3 regions of the Vibrio coralliirubri genome follow, and region 1 is predicted to be linked to each of the others. Evidence: riboswitches for the same ligand, from Rfam matches in the RefSeq annotation. Region 1 holds a riboswitch; each other region holds the start of a gene.
What was found. Region 1 has a riboswitch for thiamine pyrophosphate ahead of thiB (thiamine ABC transporter substrate binding subunit). Riboswitches for the same ligand answer to the same signal wherever they lie in the genome.

Region 1 (6,449 bases):
TACCTTCGTCTGGAATCATCATGTTTTCATGAGATAGGCAGAAGGTACCCAGTGATGGGTCGTAGGTGAAGCCATTTACGCCAGCACCTGTTGTGTATACAAGCATGGTTGAAGAACCGTAAATCACGTAACCCGCGGCTACTTGCTTGTGTCCTGGCTGTAGGAAATCTTCTTGTGTTGGTGGAGTACCGATCGGTGATACTCGACGGTAGATAGAGAAAATTGTACCAACCGATACATTCACGTCGATGTTTGAAGAGCCATCAAGTGGATCCATCAGTACAACGTATTTTGCGTTTTTGTTGAGCTCTTTATTGAAGGCGACAGCTTCGTCTTCTTCTTCACTTGCAACACCACAAACTTGGTCACGAGCTTCTAGAGCCGCTTTAAATTTGTCGTTCGCGTAAAGGTCTAGCTTTTGTTGCTCTTCACCTTGCACGTTGTCTGTACCAACAGCGCCAGTGATGTCGACTAGGCCAGCCTTGTTGATCTCACGGTTAACAATTTTTGCAGCAAGTCGAATAGACGACAAAAGGGATGATAGATCACCGCTTGCATGGGGGAAGTCACTCTGTTTCTCAACAATGAACTCACCAAGGGTGCGCATCTCAGACATGTTATTTCCTTAAACTTCTCTCAATATTAGGGGGGATTTGAGCACTGTAGATTCGGCCTCTTGAGTGGGCTTTATTCATCTAGACGCTTACCTAAATTCTAAAGGTTAGATCTTTTTAATGGTAATGAACTAAGCGACACAGATCTCACTTACTATGTCGACTCAATTTGTTTTGCATTGCCGCTCGCTTTTAATCGCCATTTAATGATAATGAGTGCAAGCCGTTTTAATTAGGCATCGTTTATTTAGCCAAGCGTTTGGAAGCAATTTATGCATATTCATATCTTAGGAATTTGTGGCACCTTCATGGGTGGTGCTGCGGTATTGGCTCGTCAATTAGGTCACAAGGTTACGGGTAGTGACGCGAATGTTTACCCACCAATGAGCACCTTGTTGGAATCACAAGGGATTGAAATTATTGAAGGGTTCGACCCTAGCCAATTAGAACCAAGGCCAGATCTCGTGGTTATCGGTAACGCAATGAGCCGCGGTAATCCGTGTGTTGAGTATGTGTTGGATAACAACCTTAGATACACCTCTGGTCCCCAGTGGTTGCAAGAGTTCCTGCTGCATGACCGTTGGGTGTTAGCGGTATCGGGAACGCACGGTAAGACCACGACATCAAGCATGTTGGCTTGGATCTTGGAAGACTGTGGCTATGCACCGGGCTTCTTAGTTGGCGGAGTGTTGGGTAACTTTGGTATCTCTGCTCGCCTTGGTGAAAGTATGTTCTTCGTGGTAGAAGCCGACGAATACGACAGTGCTTTTTTCGATAAACGATCTAAGTTCGTTCATTACCACCCAAGAACCTTGGTGATGAATAACCTAGAGTTCGATCATGCGGACATCTTTGACGATCTTGAAGCGATTAAGCGACAATTCCATCATTTGGTGCGTACTGTGCCAAGCAATGGTCGCATTTTCTCACCTAAGCAGGATACCGCTATTCAAGATGTTTTAGCTCGCGGTTGCTGGAGCGAAACTGAATCGAGCGGCGAACTTGGCGATTGGGATGCTAAGAAACTGGTTAAAGATGGCTCCAAATTTGAGGTCTATTTCCAAGACGAATGTGTTGGAACCGTAGACTGGGATTTGGTTGGCGATCATAACGTAAGTAATGCCTTGATGGCGATTGCGGCGGCAAGACATGTTGGTGTGACACCCGACTTAGGATGTGAATCACTGGCGACTTTCATTAATACCAAGCGTCGTTTGGAGTTTAAAGGCGAAGTGGCAGGTGTTTCTGTCTATGACGATTTTGCTCATCATCCTACAGCGATTGAACTTACTCTGGGTGGCTTACGTAATAAGGTCGATACGAAAAAAATCATTGCTGTTTTAGAGCCTCGTTCTGCCACCATGAAGCGTGGTGTGCATAAAGAAACCTTGGCTGATTCGTTGAAGCAGGCGGATTCTACCTACTTATTCCAACCGGATAACATTGATTGGTCAGTTCAAGATGTTGCAGACGCTTGTCACCAACCTGCACACGTGAGTGATGACATGGATGCATTCGTTGCTAGAATTGTCTCAGAGGCACAAGCGGGCGACCAAATCTTAGTAATGAGTAATGGTGGCTTTGGTGGTATTCACCAGAAATTGTTGGATGCGTTGGCACTCAAAGGCTAACGGCATCCACGACCTTATATTTTGAAGTAATTGAGAACATGACAAAACACGATAAAGCTATAACCCTCGCTTTCACTGGCGCATCCGGTGCGCCTTATGGCCTGCGTTTACTTGAATGCCTTTTGGCAGCCGATTATCAGGTCTACTTGCTGATTTCATCGGCAGCGCGAGTGGTATTGGCGACCGAGCATGAACTTAAGTTACCTGCTGGGCCAGATGCAGCGAAACAAGCTTTGGTTAAACATCTTGGCTGCGATCCTGAAAAGCTGGTGGTGTGTGGCAAAGATGATTGGTTCTCGCCGGTTGCCTCTGGTTCAGCTGCACCGAAGCAGATGGTCGTTTGTCCATGTTCCGCGGGAAGCTTGGCTTCGATTGCACATGGCTTGTCGGACAACCTGATTGAGCGAGCAGCAGATGTGGTCATGAAAGAGCGAGGCCAATTGTTGTTGGTGGTTCGTGAGACGCCATTTTCTACGTTGCACTTAGAGAACATGCACAAACTTTCGACCATGGGCGTGACGATCATGCCTGCAGCTCCGGGTTTTTATCATCAACCTAAGTCAATTGAAGATCTGGTCGACTTTATGGTGGCGCGTATTCTCGATCACCTTGGTATCGAACAAGGTTTAGTGCCACGTTGGGGCTACGATCAACGTAATTGATCTAAACTTGATAGCTTATTGTTAAAAATCAAATTACAATTCTGAACACTCATCGGGGAGCGAACCATTCAAATAATGAATGCTAGCTGAGATCAAGCAGATGCTTGGGACCCGTAAACCTGAACCAGATAATGCTGGCGTAGGAATTGAGTTAGGAACAACCTCTACCGTTCTCCTCCCTCAAACCTGTGCCGCTCAGACCATGGAGAGCGTCCAGTGAAATTCACATTAACTACTCTTGCTGTTACTACAGCTATTTCTTTTTCTGCCTTTGCTGCAGACAACACTTTGACCGTATACACCTATGACTCTTTTGCTGCGGATTGGGGCCCTCGTCCTGCCGTTGAAAAAGCATTCGAAGAGAAGTGTGGTTGTGATGTGAATTTTGTCGCTCTAGAAGACGGCGTGTCTATCCTGAACCGTTTACGTCTTGAGGGCGGAAACAGCAAAGCCGATATCTTGCTCGGTCTCGACAACAACCTGATGGCTGAAGCGAAAGCGACGGGCTTATTGGCTGAGCATAATGTTGATACTTCATCAGTAACACTGCCTAATGGTTGGAACGACAGCACTTTTGTACCCTATGACTTTGGCTACTTTGCTTTTGTTTACAACAAAGAGAAGTTGGCAAACCCACCGAAGAGCCTTAAAGAGTTGGTTGAGCAGCGTGATGATCTCAAGGTTACCTACCAAGACCCACGTACATCAACACCAGGGCAAGGCATGATGCTTTGGATGAAATCAGTATACGGTGATGAAGCGACAGCAGCATGGAAGAAGCTTGCTCAGAAAACAGTGACTGTAACCAAAGGCTGGTCTGAAGCTTACTCAATGTTCCTAGAAGGTGAGTCGGATTTAGTGTTGTCTTACACAACGTCTCCGGCTTACCACATTATTGCTGAGAGCGATTCTAAGTACGCAGCAGCAAGCTTCGAAGAAGGGCATTACACTCAAGTGGAAGTGGCCGCTAAGGTTAAAGGCAGCAAGAACGAAAAGCTTGCTGATGAGTTTATGGCGTTTATCCTAAGTGATGAATTCCAATCGGCGATGCCAACAGGTAACTGGATGTACCCAGTGACGGATGTTGAGTTACCAAAAGGGTTTGAGCAACTTACAGTTCCTCAGAAAGCGCTGAGCTTTAGCTCAGAAGAGATCGCCGAGAAGCGTAAGCCTTGGATTCGTGAATGGCAGAGTGCACTTACTTTTTAATTTGCTTTTAAAAAATTAGCGTTCTAACTTTCTGTATTTAAAGGTTTGTTCGAGATTAACTGAGCGAACCATTTACGGTAAAGAATCAATCTATGATAAAGAAAACACCTAAGGTTGGGATTTGGGTAGCGATACTCATTACCGCCTTCGTGGTTTCAGCGGTTGGGGCATTGCTTAGCAATGCCCCTTCTCTTGATATCAGCCAAGTATGGTCCGATCCCTATTATTGGCATGTAACGAAATTCAGTTTTTATCAGGCGACACTCTCAACGGCGCTGAGTGTTGGCTTTGCTATACCTATTGCTCATGCGCTGTGTCGTAGACAATTTTTGGGACGCGCTTTGTTGTTAAGGCTGTTCGCGTCGACCTTAGTCCTGCCGGTGTTAGTCGGTGTATTTGGCTTACTTGCGATCTATGGCAATAGTGGTTGGTTAGCTAAGTTTTTGGCGAACTTCGATATTGAATTACCATTTTCCATATATGGATTGAATGGTATTTTGCTGGCGCACGTTTTCTTTAACTTGCCTTATGCCAGTCGCTTACTTTTACAAGCCTTAGATACGGTGCCTGCCGAGCAACACAAGCTTTGTGCTCACTTGGGTATGAGTCATTGGAACAAATTCAGATGGGTTGAATGGCCTCGCTTAAGACAGCAATTACCACATGTGTGTGGCTTAGTCTTCATGTTGTGTTTTACCAGCTTTGCTACCGTGATGGCGCTAGGCGGTGGACCTAAATCAACCACTATCGAGCTCGCTATTTATCAGGCGATTAAATTCGACTTTGACCTTCAAGCTGGTGCCTTGCTCGCGATATGGCAAATGCTGCTGTGTGGTGTGCTAGCGGTGAGCATTCAACGCCTATCGAAGCCTATTTCAGTGACGGCTAGTCAGCTGTCGGAAGAGAAATATTTGGTTAAGGACAGCTGGTGGTCAAAAGCTTGGGATAGCTTTTGGATCATCATAGTCTCAATGCTGGTATTGCCGCCATTAGCTATGGTTATCGTCAGTGGAATTAACTCGCAGGCATTAACCGTACTCAGCAGCGAGCCGTTTTGGGCGGCGTTAATGACCTCGGTTAAAGTCGCGTCATTAGCAAGTGTTATCGCAGTTGGTATTGGTATCGCCATACTGCTGACTAGCCGAGCATGGCGTTTACAGAACAAGAATTTTCGAGCCGATAAAATCGAGCTGATTGGCACTATTATCTTAGTGACTCCGGGGCTGGTGATCAGTACGGGTATCTTCTTATTACTGCGTTCATTCACCGATGTATTCAGTTTAGCTTTCTTTATCGTGATTGCCGTCAATAGTTTAATGGCGCTGCCTTACGTAATTAAAACCTTGGCTCAACCTATGCTGCACTTATCTCAGCAGTACCAGTATGTGTGTGCAAGCTTGGGTATGACAGGTTTCACGCGTTTTAGGCTAGTGGAGTGGCGCGCATTGCGTAAGCCGATGGCACAAGCGTTTTCGATCAGCTTTATGTTGGCGATGGGTGACTTAAGCGCGATTGCTTTGTTTGGTAGCCAAGATTTTAGAACTCTGCCTTTGTACCTATTCCAATTGTTAGGCAGCTATCAAATGGAAGCGGCGGCGGTAGTTTCTGTGAGCTTACTGTTACTGAGTGTCGGCAGTTTTAGCTTAATAGAATTTTTATTTACTCGAAGATCTAAGCTCGATGCTAAAGAATTAAGGAACCGATGATGTTAGTGATGAAAGATGTGGATTACCACTATCACAGAGAGTTGTTTAGCTTTGATTTTCAAGCTGAGCAGGGCGATATTGTTGCGCTTATGGGGCCGAGTGGTGCGGGTAAATCTACACTGTTGGCGCTAGTTGCTGGTTTCATCGAACCTACATCGGGTGAGATCTCAGTGGCTGGGCAATCGCTTATTGGTAAAGAAGCACATCAGCGCCCATTGGCGATGTTGTTTCAAGAGCACAACCTGTTTGCTCACCTTACGGTGCGAGAAAATATTGGCTTAGGTCTGCATCCAGGTTTAAAGCTTACTGCAGCCCAAAAGCAAGCTGTGGAGCAAGCCGCAGCACAAGTTGGTGTTGCTGAGTATTTGGATAGATTGCCTGAGCACTTATCCGGTGGTCAACGCCAGCGTGTCGCACTAGCGCGTTGTTTTGTTCAGCCTCATGATATTTGGTTACTTGATGAACCTTTCTCTGCGCTTGACCCTTTGCTTCGCGAAGAGATGCTTAGCTTAGTGAAGCGATTAGCGGCAGAGCGAAATATTACGGTCTTGATGGTGACTCACCATTTAGGTGACGCACGCAGTATCGCAAATAAGTTTGTGTTTGTGGCGCTAGGCAAGGTGTTGG
Region 2 (6,449 bases), on a different replicon from region 1:
ACAAACAAAAAGCCCCCTACACATAAGTGTCGGGGGCTTTCTTTTAGTTAAAAGCTTTAAATTAAGAGCCATTAACTTCGAACTATCAGTTTTGAGCTTAGAACTAGATTAAGCCTACTGAATCTTCAGACGTTGAACCAGAGTTTCTTCGTCTAACTGATACAACTCATCGAGCAAGTTCATTTGCAAGCTACCTGGGCCACGAGAGTTCTCAGCTGCGATTTCGCCAACCACACCCAATACCGCCGCAGCAGCCAAACCACTGTCATCACCGACAGCCGCAAATGCTCCGGTCAATGCCGTTAAGGTACAGCCCATGCCTGTCACATAAGGCATCATTGGATGACCATTGTTTAACGTCACAACACTGTCTTTCGTGACAACGTAATCCGTCTCACCAGAAATAACCACATTCGCACCGTATTCAGCCACTAAGCATTGCGCAGCGCCTAATGCAGCATCACTGCTATCTAGTGCATCAACGCCTTTGCTCTGTGCTTGCTCACCCGCTAACGCGATAATCTCAGACGCGTTACCACGAATGATTATCTTATCGGCTAAACGTGCAATTTCACGAGAAGTCTCAGTACGCAGCGTACTTGCGCCACAACCCACTGGGTCAAGAACCACAACCTTGTTGTTCAAGTTCGCTTGCTCAACCGCGAAGCGCATTCTTGGCGTCCAAACACTGTCTAACGTGCCGATGTTAATCACAAGCGCGCCAGAGAAAGACATCATCTCAGACAGTTCTTGCTGTGAGTGCGCCATGATAGGTGAAGCGCCAATCGCTAATAACGCATTGGCCGTATTGTTCATCACGACGTAGTTGGTGATGTTCACAACCAGTGGTTTTTGCTCTCGTACTGCGCGCAGCGATTGAATAATTTGTTCAGTAAGCATGGGGATAAATCCTTAATCGTTAGAAGTCACTTTAAGCAGCTGGAGAATCATTAAGAGCGTTCAGCCCTTGCTGCCAAAAAGCCACTTCCATACGCGTTGCGGTTTTAAAGATATGAACGATGTTTTGACCGCGCTCGCTGTTGATATCAATTTCAGCAAGCAGCTGGTTGAAGTATTCCGCGCCCGTTGCTACGCCAGACTGGAACTCTTCACTGCCATAAAGTTGCAGCCAGCTTGCGTATGGGTTGCCTTCCAAAACAGTTTCACTGCTTTCTAAAAGTGCTTTACCAATCACAGCGTAACCAATGGAACACGGAGCCAGTGCCGCATAAAGATCGACAAGATCCCCCGTCATACCCGCATCTAGAACGTAGCGCGTGTAAGCAACTGTACCGAAATCTTCCGGTTCGTTTTCTAGGTCAGATTCGGTTAAACCCCACTGACCACAGTAAGTCACGTGGTGAGAGATTTCAGAATCTAGCAGAGCATGAACACTTGGCAATGCACGACGCATATCAGCCAGTGTTTTTGCCTTGTAAATCGCCAACGCATAAGCGCGGGCATATTGCTTCAGGAACAGAAAGTCTTGCTTCAGATAATGCAGAAAACAAGGCTGAGCGAGCGTGCCGTTTGCTAGCGTTTTAACAAAATCATGCTCTGTGTAGTCTTGCCAATCTTGTTGACAGGCTTGGATTAAGTCTTGGTATTTCATGAGATTCCTTAGTCAAAAGTCGGTACGTAGTCAGCGGCTTTTGGTAGTGATTTGATGATGCCTTTGTCGAACATGAACTGTGCGTAATCGTCGTAACGTTTCAGGTCAACAGCAGAAGGGCGAAGTGCAAAACGAGTCAGCGTATCGTTCCATGCGCGTTGGTTAAGCTCGTTGTTCAACGTATCTGGTGAATACGCAACAAACTCGCTCCATGACTCTTGTGGGTGGTTCACAATGTAAGTTGTTGCTTGTTCCAATGCTTTATTGAACGCTTTGATCGCTTCATCGTCGTGCTGCTTTGCGTTCGCAACAAAAATAAGCTCATCGTAAGCTGGCACACCGTGCTCTTCTGGGAAGAACGCTTTTGCTTTAAAGCCTTCAAGGGCTAACTGGTTAGTTTCGAAGTTACGTAGGCCACCCCAGATTGCATCTACCTTTCCCGATGCCAATGAAGATGAAAGAGCCCAACCCACATTGATGGTTTGCACGTCTGTAAACGCAACATTTTCTTGAGCTAGCATGGTGCCGATAGTCGCTTCTTCGTTACCCGCAATCGCAATACCGATCTTTTTGCCTTTCAGATCCGCTAATGAATCGTTCTTGCCGTTATCCAGTACCATTAGTGTGTTTAGTGGCGTCGCGATAAGGGTTGATGCACGAACTAAAGGAAGACCCGCTGCCACATCCATGGTTAAACTTGGTTGGTAAGTTACCGCTAAATCGACCTTACCTGCTGCAACCAATTTTGCTGGCGTGCTTGGGTCTGCTGGTTCTTGAATTTCAATGTCTAAGCCTTGGTCAGCAAAGTAGCCACGCTCTTGAGCAATCACAATTGGGCCATGGTTCGGGTTCACAAACCAATCCAACATCAGTGTCAGTTTCTTCTGTTCAGAGTCCGCTAGAGCATGACCTGAAACCAATGAAGCAAGCAGTGCCACTGCACCTATCAATTTTGTATTTTTCACGGTTAACCTTTCCTTTTGAATATTATTCTTATGTTGAGCGAAGCCATCATTGGTTTTCCCAAGGGATAGCTTTTTTGAGTAATTTATCTGTAACGAAGTAGAGCGAGATAGACAGCACCGCCAAGATGAACAAGGCAGCAAACATCTCATCAATGATCATGCGTGCGTTGGCCTGTAGCATTAAATAACCCAGCCCTTCGCTCGAACCAACCCACTCCCCGACGACCGCACCAATTGGGGCAATCACCACCGCCACACGAATGCCAGACGCTAAGGTTGGCAGTGCAGCAGGAAGTTGGATATGGCGAAGCAATTGCCATTTCGATGCACCCATCGTCTTGGCAAGATCGAGATAGCCTGTCGGTGTATTACGTAGGCCGTCGTAGCAACATGTGGTCACAGGGAAGAAGATAATGATCGCCGCCATCACCACTTTTGATGTGATGCCGTAACCAAGCCACAGCATCAATACTGGCGCGATAGCAAACACGGGGATCGCTTGGCTCGCAATTAAGATAGGCAATAGCCAACGCTTTAGCGGATCAAACATCAACATCTGCAGAGCGAAAAATAGCCCCATCGATAAACCAAGCAGCAAGCCAAGTAGGATCTCTTGCGCTGTCACCCAAGTGTGTTTGAGTAACACATCGTAACGTTCAATCAGCTTTAAAAAGACTTCTGCTGGCGCTGGCAGAATGAAGCTCGGCATCTCGAAGACAACCACAACTAGCTGCCATAAACCTAGAATCACAGCACTGCTGATAAGCAAACGAACAACAGGATTCATCTGACGAGAGCGTGTAGTGGTAGCCTGTGCGTTAGTTGAACGAGCCACAGCTTCGCTTCGCGTTAGATCATTCATAATCACGCTCCAACTGATCTAAGATCGCTTGTTGTAACTCAGCACATTCACCATCTAACACTCTTGGTGTGGCCGTGTTGGGCACAGATAAAGACTGAGCGTTCGCCGGTGTGCCTTGCAACACATACAAATTATCCGCCAAGCGCACCGCTTCTTGTGGATCATGGGTGATCAACACAACGGTTTTATCTCTCAACAACTCACACGCCAAACTTTGCAGCTTGTGTCTCGTTACCGCATCCAGCGCAGAGAAGGGTTCATCCATCAACACCACTGGCTTGTCTTGCATTAAAGTGCGAGCCAAAGCAACACGCTGACGCATACCACCAGACAATTGATCCGGCATCGCATTCGCATAATCAGCCAAACCAACCGCAGAAAGCAACTCGAGTGCTTGATTGGTTTGCACTGCTTTATCAGAAGCTGGATTTTGAAAACGATGACTCAGGCATACATTGTCGATAACTGACAGCCACGGCAATAACAAATCCTGCTGCGCCATGTAAGCGATGCGATCCGTTAAAGGCAGTTCATCAGACGTTGTCAATGTGCCCTGCCACTCCACCTTATCGTCCAGCAAGCCTGCCAGATAACGCAATACCGTGGTTTTTCCGCAACCACTTCGACCCAGCAATACCGTCCACTTACCCGCGTTTAAGCTAAGCGACAACCCAGACAAGGTCGCGTGCTCACTGTCGTTATAACGTAAGGAGGCATTGCTGAGCTGAACACCAACCGTATTAACGGACATTACCGTGTCCAGCGAAGAAGTGATTTACAGGGCCATGACCTTGACCGACTTGTAACTCATCAGCGTGAGCAATCGCGCGAGAGATGTATTGTTTGCCTAGCTCAACAGCCTCTGACAGCGTGTTGCCTTGCGCTAAGAAAGAAGCAATAGCAGAAGAAAGCGTACAACCCGTGCCGTGGGTGTTTTTGGTAGGAAAACGCTTAGCGCTAATCAAAGCAGACGTCGTCGGGAGAATCAGTAGATCGTTACTGTTTTCATCTTTCTCTAAATGACCGCCTTTGAGAAGAACGGCTTTAGCACCTAGTGCGCGTAAGTCTTCAATCATGCCCTGCATTTCAGCTTCGCTTTCAGGTACTGGCTTGCCTGTTAATGCTGCGCCTTCAGGTAAATTAGGAGTAATGATGTCTGCCAGCGGAATCAGTTCTTGCTTTAGCGTCGTGATAGCTGAGTTTTCTAGAAGAAGGTCACCACTTGTCGCGACCATTACAGGGTCAATCACAAGATGCTTAGGTTGGTACTGTTTAATTTTGTCTGCAACGACTTTGATGATTTGCGAATCGGCCAACATGCCGACTTTCACAGCCACGATATTCAGATCAGTAAAAACCGCATCTAACTGGCTAGCAACATGGTCGAGTGGAATAGGAAAAATGGCGGAAACGCCTTGCGTGTTCTGAGATGTGATCGCGGTAATTACCGAACAAGCGAAACTACCTGTCGCAGACATGGCTTTAATATCAGCTTGAATACCGGCACCGCCGCCACTGTCTGAGCCAGCGATCGTCAATACAATCGGAGTGTTCGTGCGAATCGAACCATCCACAGAATGCTGTGAAGCTGAGGCTTTTGGCGTTAAATCTTTTGAAATAGAACTGTGTGTCATTGTCGCTCCTACTATCTTACAAGACGTAGGAGAACAAACACTGATCGAAGGAGAAGTCGCAATAGATTCATGAAAGTCTTCATGAGTGCAGACGTAGATCGAGTGCTTATAGTTCCCTACGCCAGTGTTAACTGAATCAGGTTCAACGGGTCTCGATTAACGATCTCAGCAAACACCAAATAAGGTATATGCCCCCCGACTATTGATAGCGATAGTAACAGCACTCTCACAACTGAGATACTGATTTTATTCAATTATAAGAATTACGCATGAATAAATTTCAATTAGGCACTACAAAACAAATACTTATAGCGTTCCTTTAACTGGCTTCGACTGTATAAACAAGCACAGCACAATCAGAGACATACCTAGCCAGCCTGTAAAAGGAATCAGCTCACCGACAACGCAGACGGCAAGCACCGCGGCAACTACCGGTTCAAACAGAGTCAGCAGATTGGCACTGCTCGCGGTCACATGGCGTAAACCAAAACTGAAGGCGACATAGCCCAAGCATTGTGGGATTAACGTCAGATAACTGATGACTAATACATTGGTCTGCGAGGAAAACAAGTTATCACCCGTAAACCAGAGCGTTGGCAGCAACAGTATCGCGCCGAGGCCAAAAATACTGCCCATCGCCGCTTGTGACTTAATCCCTTTATCGATCAGTGCTTTTGTCGCCCAAGAATAAATGGCGTAACACAGCCCTGCGAGCAAACCTAAAGCAATACCCAACAGCTTGAGATCATCACCGGGTTCATTCGCCGATGAAGATTCTGAAAACACCAACAACCCAATACCCACCACACCAATCGCAAAGCTAGTGAGCCAACGTTTGTTGATATTATTTTTTTTGCTAATCAGACACTCTAACAGTGCCGAAAAGAAAGGTGCGGTTGCAATCGAAACCACGGTACCAATCGCCACGCCGGATAATTTCATTGAAGAATAGAAAGCTAAAGGATAGACCGCCAAAGCCAAAGCGCTCACTGCCAACAGCCTCTTGTTCTGCAAAAGTTTGTCGAAAGCGAATAGGATTTTTCGATATGCCAAGCCCGCTTGCATTAGGCCGCCGACACCCATAGAGAAAGCACCAATCGCTAAGGGGCTTAGATCAGGCGCAAAGCTTGCGGCGGTGCCTGTCGTGCCCCATAAAATAGATGCAAACAAGATGGCTAAAGTGCCCGTTTGGAATTCGTTAACGCGATTGATGGCAAGATTCATTTCTATTACCCAATTTTCAGTTCTGAAATAGATAATAGTGAAGATTGATAAAATTTAGTTTGCCGAAAGGACGCTATTGTTGCTTCTAAAGACTGTCTTTCATTGAGCCTAGAAACGCCCTTGGGGACATCCCAAAGTGCTGAGAGAAGCGA
Region 3 (6,449 bases), 330 kb from region 1:
CGAATCGCTTGCGTGTTAGTGCCAACGATTGTTGCGCCATCTGCTCTAAGTAAGGTTCTGCTGCCGGAGAGATAAGAGCCTTAAAGTCTTCCAAGTCGCGTTTAGGTTTACTCAGAGCGCGCTCAACATCCGCTGCCGTTTTACTGAAGATAGACATACCAATGTCATCCCAGTTGAGCTGTTTAAATCGATCAACAAACGTCATAGGGACACTACTCGTCTAGAAATGAAGTTAGCGGACTAGAAGCAACCGCGTGAGACACCTGACCAGCGAGACCAGAAAGGTAAGCCATACGGCCAGCTTCAACTGCCAGTTTAAAAGCAATCGCCATATCAACGGGTTGTTGAGAAGCCGCAATCGCAGTATTAACTAACACGGCATCCGCGCCCATTTCCATTGCACGAGCAGCATGAGATGGCGCACCAATACCGGCGTCAACAATCACAGGGACATTCGCTTGGTCGATAATGATCTCTAAGAAGTCTGCCGAAGCGATACCTTTATTCGACCCAATCGGCGCACCTAGCGGCATAACCGCAGCACAACCCACCTCTTCTAAACGTTTACACAACACTGGGTCAGCATGGCAGTAAGGCAACACAACAAAGCCATCTTTAACCAGTTGCTCAGCCGCTTTTAATGTCTCAATTGGGTCTGGCATCAAGTACTTTGGATCTGGGTGAATTTCCAGTTTGAGCCAGTTTGTGCCTAGCGCTTCGCGAGCCAAATGTGCAGCAAAGATGGCATCCTTCGCGTTCTTTGCACCGGAGGTATTTGGTAACAAGTTAACGCCAGCATTAATGATAGGCTGCAAAATATCATCTTGCTCAGAGCGAATATCAACCCTCTTCAACGCCATGGTTGCAAGTTGAGCACCGGAAGCTTCAATAGCACTCGCCATCAAGTGCTTGTTCGCGAACTTACCCGTTCCAGTGAAGAGTCGAGATTGAAACGTTTTATCTGCGATAGTTAACATGGTTAGCCTCCTGCAATGGCTTGGAAAAGAGAAATAGCATCGCCTTCATTGACGACTGTTTGTTGCCACTGACTACGCGGGACAACCGCATTGTTGATAGCAAAGACACAACCCAGATCGGGCAGTGAAAGCGCTTGGATGATATCCGCTAGAGACGACGATTGTGCAACCTGTTCTGGTTGCTCATTGATAGAGATCGTTATGTTGCTCATTGGGCTTCTTCTTCTAAATAGTTAACTGTAGATGTGCAGCAAACGGGGCATTCACTATCTTGAGTGACACTTAAGTTTTGCCAGTTCATCGTCTGACCATCAAACAGTTTGAGCTGATGTGTTGCAACTTGGAACTCACCAGTGCTAAGGCGTTGAATAGCAGCCAGTGCTTGGAGGTTACCTATAGTGCCAACAACTGGGCCGATGATTCCGCTGTCGCTACAACGTGTCGTTTGTGGATGATGACTGAACGGGAACAAACAGTGATAGCACCCTTTCTGCTTCTGATAATCAAAGACAATAAACTGACCTTTCCAGCCGATCGCAGAACCAGAAATCAAAGGCGTACTACTGCCGAAACATGCTTGGTTAACCTGTTGGCGTGACTCAAAGTTGTCAGTACAATCCAACACCAAATCAGCGAGCATCACCTCAAGCTCAAGTTGGCTTTGAGTCATTCGCTTATTGATGGTTCTTACTTGGCTTCGACCATTAAGCTCACTCAACTGTTGCTTCAGGGCTTCAACCTTAGGTGAACCTAACTGACTTTCCTTGAACGCTACCTGTCGTTGCAGGTTAGACGAATCCACACAGTCATCATCTACCAATACGATTTTCCCGATACCGGAAGCCACAAGATAGAGAGCTGCTGCATTTCCTAAGCCACCACAACCAATAACCAACACATGGCTATCTAATAGATTGCGTTGCCCTTGCTCACCCACTTCAGGGAGTGCGATTTGTCGTTGATAACGAATGAATTCGAAATCACTCAGCATGACTTAGCTCCCGAGTTACCTTTTTAACAGCACTTGTAGAACTGTCAGCCATTAATGCTTCGAAGAACTCAATCACTTGTTTTGGGTCTTCGGCTAACGTAATCGCACGTACAACAGCAAGGCTCGATACCCCACAACTCCACACCTGTGCAGCCGACGACTGGTCAATTCCACCAATCGCAACCGTCGGATAGCCGGTGAGTTCTTCTGTGTATGGGATAGTATCAATCAGCTGCTGATAGAGAGATAAACGCACAAGCCCTTGAGGCTTTGATGGCATCTGCTTAGTGGTGGTTGGGAATATATGCCCAAGCGCAATATAGCTTGGGTTGATTTGCACAATACGTAGCAACTCGTAATAGCCATGTGTCGAGAGACCGATCTTAATACCAGCTTGGCTCAGTTGAGATAGGTTGGATTCTTCGATGTCCTCTTGACCCAAATGAACACCAAAAGCATCATGCTTAAGTGCTAATTGCCAATAGTCATTGATAAAAACCTGAGCGTTGTGCTCTCTACCGAGTTCGATAGATCGTTCGATTTGTTGTTCTAAACCTTCTTGCTGCGGGTTCTTAATACGCAGTTGAACTGTCTTGATTCCAAGCTTGAGCAGCCTTTCGATCCACTCAACATCATCAACCACTGGGTATAGTCCTAGGCTACTCTTACTCAGTTCAGGGAACGAAAGTGAGGTTCCTTGATGCGCCCAACCAACACTAATATCCAGTCGTTCATCTTCCAGAATGGGAATAGGAAAGTTTTGGTAGCTTGCTGGCCATGTTCCACGTGAAACATTAGATGCGGCGCGAGCTAAAACCAGTGCATCTTCTAATGGGAACTCCAACGCCAACAAAGTAACTAACCAAGCAAAGTGGCCACGACTATCTAACTCCTGATGAGCTGGAGTTTCACTCTTGATAGCACGATTAGCATCTAGCTGTGACCAGAGATCCAATACAGCTGAGTCATCTAAGACACCGATATAGATGGTATTCGGAGTTTGTGCCAAGGCATCGCGGACACCAGCTAGCGCCACTGAATGACTGTAATCAACGATATGATCAAGCTCACTTGAGCGACACTCCGCCAATGAATCAACATCATGAGCAAAACCAATAGATAACGCTTGCTGAGCATCAACGATAGAGAAGCATTGAGTTGGGCTTACACCCAACTCAACTGCATCGGTTGCCAAGCCTTGTCGCTTAGCAACCAGTAGACAGCTTTGCACCTCTCCCGTTAACTCAATGTTTTGAGATGGGATAAGAATTTTCACTGTCATTATTCCTCTAATTGAGCTTCTTTTGCACCCACTGCAGGATGATAAAGTTCAGAGCCAGTATCACGGAATTCTTGGGATTTCTGACGCATCCCTTCCAACGGGTTATCTAGCATCTTAATCTCGATAGCCTGATCAGCTGCCACTTGTTCAGTGTCTTTCGCGTACTCTCGAACTTCTTGAGAGATCTTCATTGAGCAGAATTTAGGGCCACACATTGAGCAGAAGTGAGCAACCTTGCCCGACTCTTGCGGCAAGGTTTCATCATGGAAAGAACGCGCAGTTTCCGGATCAAGAGCTAGGTTAAATTGGTCTTCCCAACGGAATTCAAAACGTGCCTTTGATAAAGCGTTATCTCGGATTTGTGCACCCGGATGTCCTTTAGCCAAGTCTGCTGCGTGTGCAGCCAGCTTGTAAGTAATCAGGCCAGTCTTCACATCTTCTTTGTTTGGTAAGCCTAGATGCTCTTTAGGGGTTACATAACAGAGCATCGCACAGCCGTACCAACCAATCATGGCCGCGCCAATTCCAGAGGTAATGTGGTCATAACCAGGGGCAATATCGGTAGTCAATGGACCTAATGTATAGAACGGTGCTTCATGACAGTGCTCTAACTGCTCATCCATGTTCTCTTTAATTAGGTGCATTGGTACATGTCCAGGGCCTTCAATGATCACCTGCACGTCGTATTCCCAAGCAACTTTAGTCAACTCACCCAAAGTACGTAATTCGGAGAATTGAGCTTCATCATTCGCATCAGCAATCGAACCCGGACGTAGACCGTCACCCAATGACAGAGCGACATCGTACTTCGCACAGATCTCACAGATCTCACGGAAATGGGTATAAAGGAAGCTTTCTTGGTGATGAGCAAGACACCATTTCGCGATGATAGAGCCGCCACGAGAGACAATACCAGTCACACGTTTAGCGGTCATAGGAACGTAGCGAAGCAATAAGCCTGCGTGGATAGTAAAGTAATCAACACCCTGCTCTGCTTGTTCAATCAAGGTATCGCGCATCACTTCCCAGTTAAGGTCTTCCGCAACGCCATTCACTTTTTCAAGCGCTTGATACATAGGAACCGTACCAATTGGTACTGGGCTATTACGTAGTATCCATTCGCGAGTCTCGTGAATATTACGACCGGTAGAAAGGTCCATCACGGTATCTCCACCCCAACGAGTCGACCATACTAGCTTCTCAACTTCTTCTTCAATCGAAGAGCTCACTGAAGAGTTACCGATATTAGCGTTCACTTTCACTAAGAAGTTTCGGCCAATAATCATCGGCTCGGATTCAGGGTGGTTAATGTTCGACGGAATGATAGCTCGGCCTTCAGCGACTTCTTTACGCACGAACTCAGGGGTGATTTCTTTCGGCAGGTTTGCGCCAAAGTTATGGCCAGGGTGTTGGTGGTTCAGCTGCTCATCAGCAAACTTCTGACGTCCCATGTTCTCACGTATCGCAATGTACTCCATCTCAGGAGTAATAATCCCCTTACGAGCATAGTGCAGCTGAGTAACACATTGATCGCCAGTCGCGCGACGAATTCTAGGCAGATTACCGTAACGAAGGTCGTCTAGAGTTTCATCTTCTAAACGCTCTTTGGTGTATACAGAACTTACATCGCCTAACAGTTCCGTATCAGCACGCTCTTCAATCCATTGCTCTCGTAACTTAGGAAGGCCACTGTAAAGGTCAATTTCGTGCGTAGGGTCAGTATAAACACCAGAGGTGTCGTATACATGAATTGGCGCATTAGGTTCGAATACAGGCTCTTTTTTGGTACCACCAACAAGGCTATCTGCTAGTGATATTTCTCGTACAGGGACTTGAATGTCCTCGCGAGATCCTTGGATGTAAGCTTTTTTTGAATTTGGATAAGGTTGTACGGATAAAGAATCAATGAAATTCTTCGCTTCCAGTCTTGCTTGTTTACGACTCGACATAGCATTTTTCCTTGGCTTTTAGCCATTATTTATAGGGATAAAAATGCTTGACGGATAAGATGCTACAAGAGGGATCACGGTAAGAAATACAGTTGTGATCTGGAGATAGATCTCTAGAAGGATTCTAGTTAGATATCTACTCTTGTTCCCTTCGCAGGTATTAGCCTGATCAGGTTCAACGGATCCCGAGTTAACGGTCTCAGCCATATGGCACTCCGACAAGTACGATCGAGTATATAAAAACGGCTTGGATAAACCAAGCCGAGTTGTTAACAAATCGTAAGAAAGTTTTAAGACTTTATCAGAAGTTGGAAGCCGATCCATGCCGCTGAAATACTGAGCACCACGTTGAGCAGTACATTGAGCCCCATCTTGAAGAACGCACCCTGCTGCATAAGAAGCACGTTATCCATCGAAAACGTAGAAAATGTCGTCAGGGCCCCAAGAAAACCAAGACCGATAATTTGTCTCCACGGCTCCGTCGCAACCATCTCATTTTCAAACGCGGCGATGAGCAATCCCATAATCAAAGAGCCAATCACGTTAACAGTCAGCGTACCGTAAGGGAAACCACGTCCTAACATCACAACGCATAACTCTGAAATCAAGTAACGTGAACAAGCACCAAACGCGCCACCGATGGCGATAAAACCTAGAATAGATAACTGACCCATGAATCCTCCCAAACAATAATCCCTATATTCTAGCTTTAACGCCGATAAAAGCGAGGGTAGAAACTAAGAATGCATGCGCAAATATTAAACGTTACAGGTGTCACTTAACTTCAATATATCCCATCAAACCCGTTTTCATGTGTTCGATAACATGACAGTGATACATCCAGCGGCCAGGGTTGTCGGCAACAAATGCGGCTTTAGCTCGGCCGTTTTTTCCAAGTAACACTGTATCGGTATGGAAAGGCTCTTCAACTTTCTTCCCGTCAAGTTCGAGTACTGTAAAAGTATGTCCATGAATATGGATCGGGTGATGGTATTGAGTGACGTTCTTAAGATCGAATATATAGGTTTTTCCCAGCTCTAACGTCGCCAACGGTTCAGGGATACTATCTTTGCTCATCCCCTCCCATGCTCGTTTATTAGTTAGCCAAAACTTAGGCATAGATTTTCCATCTTTAGATACTGGAGAAACCGCCCCTTCCCATTCAAATAAAAAGTCGATTTCTTCTGCATTAGCCAAATCTAAGTTGGGCACAGGATTAAGGGGCAAAGAAGGTAGAGAGCGATTCTCAA

Region 2: another riboswitch for thiamine pyrophosphate. It lies ahead of thiD (bifunctional hydroxymethylpyrimidine kinase/phosphomethylpyrimidine kinase); the one in region 1 lies ahead of thiB (thiamine ABC transporter substrate binding subunit).
Region 3: another riboswitch for thiamine pyrophosphate. It lies ahead of thiC (phosphomethylpyrimidine synthase ThiC); the one in region 1 lies ahead of thiB (thiamine ABC transporter substrate binding subunit).

The regions. Positions count from the first base shown of each region.
Region 1 covers NZ_AP025470.1:361,157-367,605, forward strand. Annotated here, with positions in the region: gene fbp (class 1 fructose-bisphosphatase) at 1-616, opposite strand, end outside; gene mpl (UDP-N-acetylmuramate:L-alanyl-gamma-D-glutamyl-meso-diaminopimelate ligase) at 887-2,245, shown strand; gene OCV20_RS01740 (flavin prenyltransferase UbiX) at 2,284-2,907, shown strand; TPP riboswitch at 2,951-3,070, shown strand; gene thiB (thiamine ABC transporter substrate binding subunit) at 3,124-4,116, shown strand; gene thiP (thiamine/thiamine pyrophosphate ABC transporter permease ThiP) at 4,209-5,822, shown strand; gene thiQ (thiamine ABC transporter ATP-binding protein) at 5,822-6,449, shown strand, end outside.
Region 2 covers NZ_AP025471.1:987,438-993,886, forward strand. Annotated here, with positions in the region: gene thiM (hydroxyethylthiazole kinase) at 115-900, opposite strand; gene tenA (thiaminase II) at 932-1,612, opposite strand; gene OCV20_RS21055 (ABC transporter substrate-binding protein) at 1,621-2,577, opposite strand; gene OCV20_RS21060 (ABC transporter permease) at 2,624-3,439, opposite strand; gene OCV20_RS21065 (ABC transporter ATP-binding protein) at 3,432-4,190, opposite strand; gene thiD (bifunctional hydroxymethylpyrimidine kinase/phosphomethylpyrimidine kinase) at 4,180-5,073, opposite strand; TPP riboswitch at 5,170-5,281, opposite strand; gene OCV20_RS21075 (DMT family transporter) at 5,380-6,297, opposite strand; gene OCV20_RS21080 (helix-turn-helix domain-containing protein) at 6,383-6,449, opposite strand, start outside.
Region 3 covers NZ_AP025470.1:33,108-39,556, reverse strand. Annotated here, with positions in the region: gene thiH (2-iminoacetate synthase ThiH) at 1-205, opposite strand, end outside; gene OCV20_RS00180 (thiazole synthase) at 213-977, opposite strand; gene thiS (sulfur carrier protein ThiS) at 980-1,189, opposite strand; gene OCV20_RS00170 (HesA/MoeB/ThiF family protein) at 1,186-1,968, opposite strand; gene OCV20_RS00165 (thiamine phosphate synthase) at 1,958-3,250, opposite strand; gene thiC (phosphomethylpyrimidine synthase ThiC) at 3,250-5,199, opposite strand; TPP riboswitch at 5,329-5,427, opposite strand; gene crcB (fluoride efflux transporter CrcB) at 5,490-5,873, opposite strand; gene OCV20_RS00150 (multicopper oxidase family protein) at 5,974-6,449, opposite strand, start outside.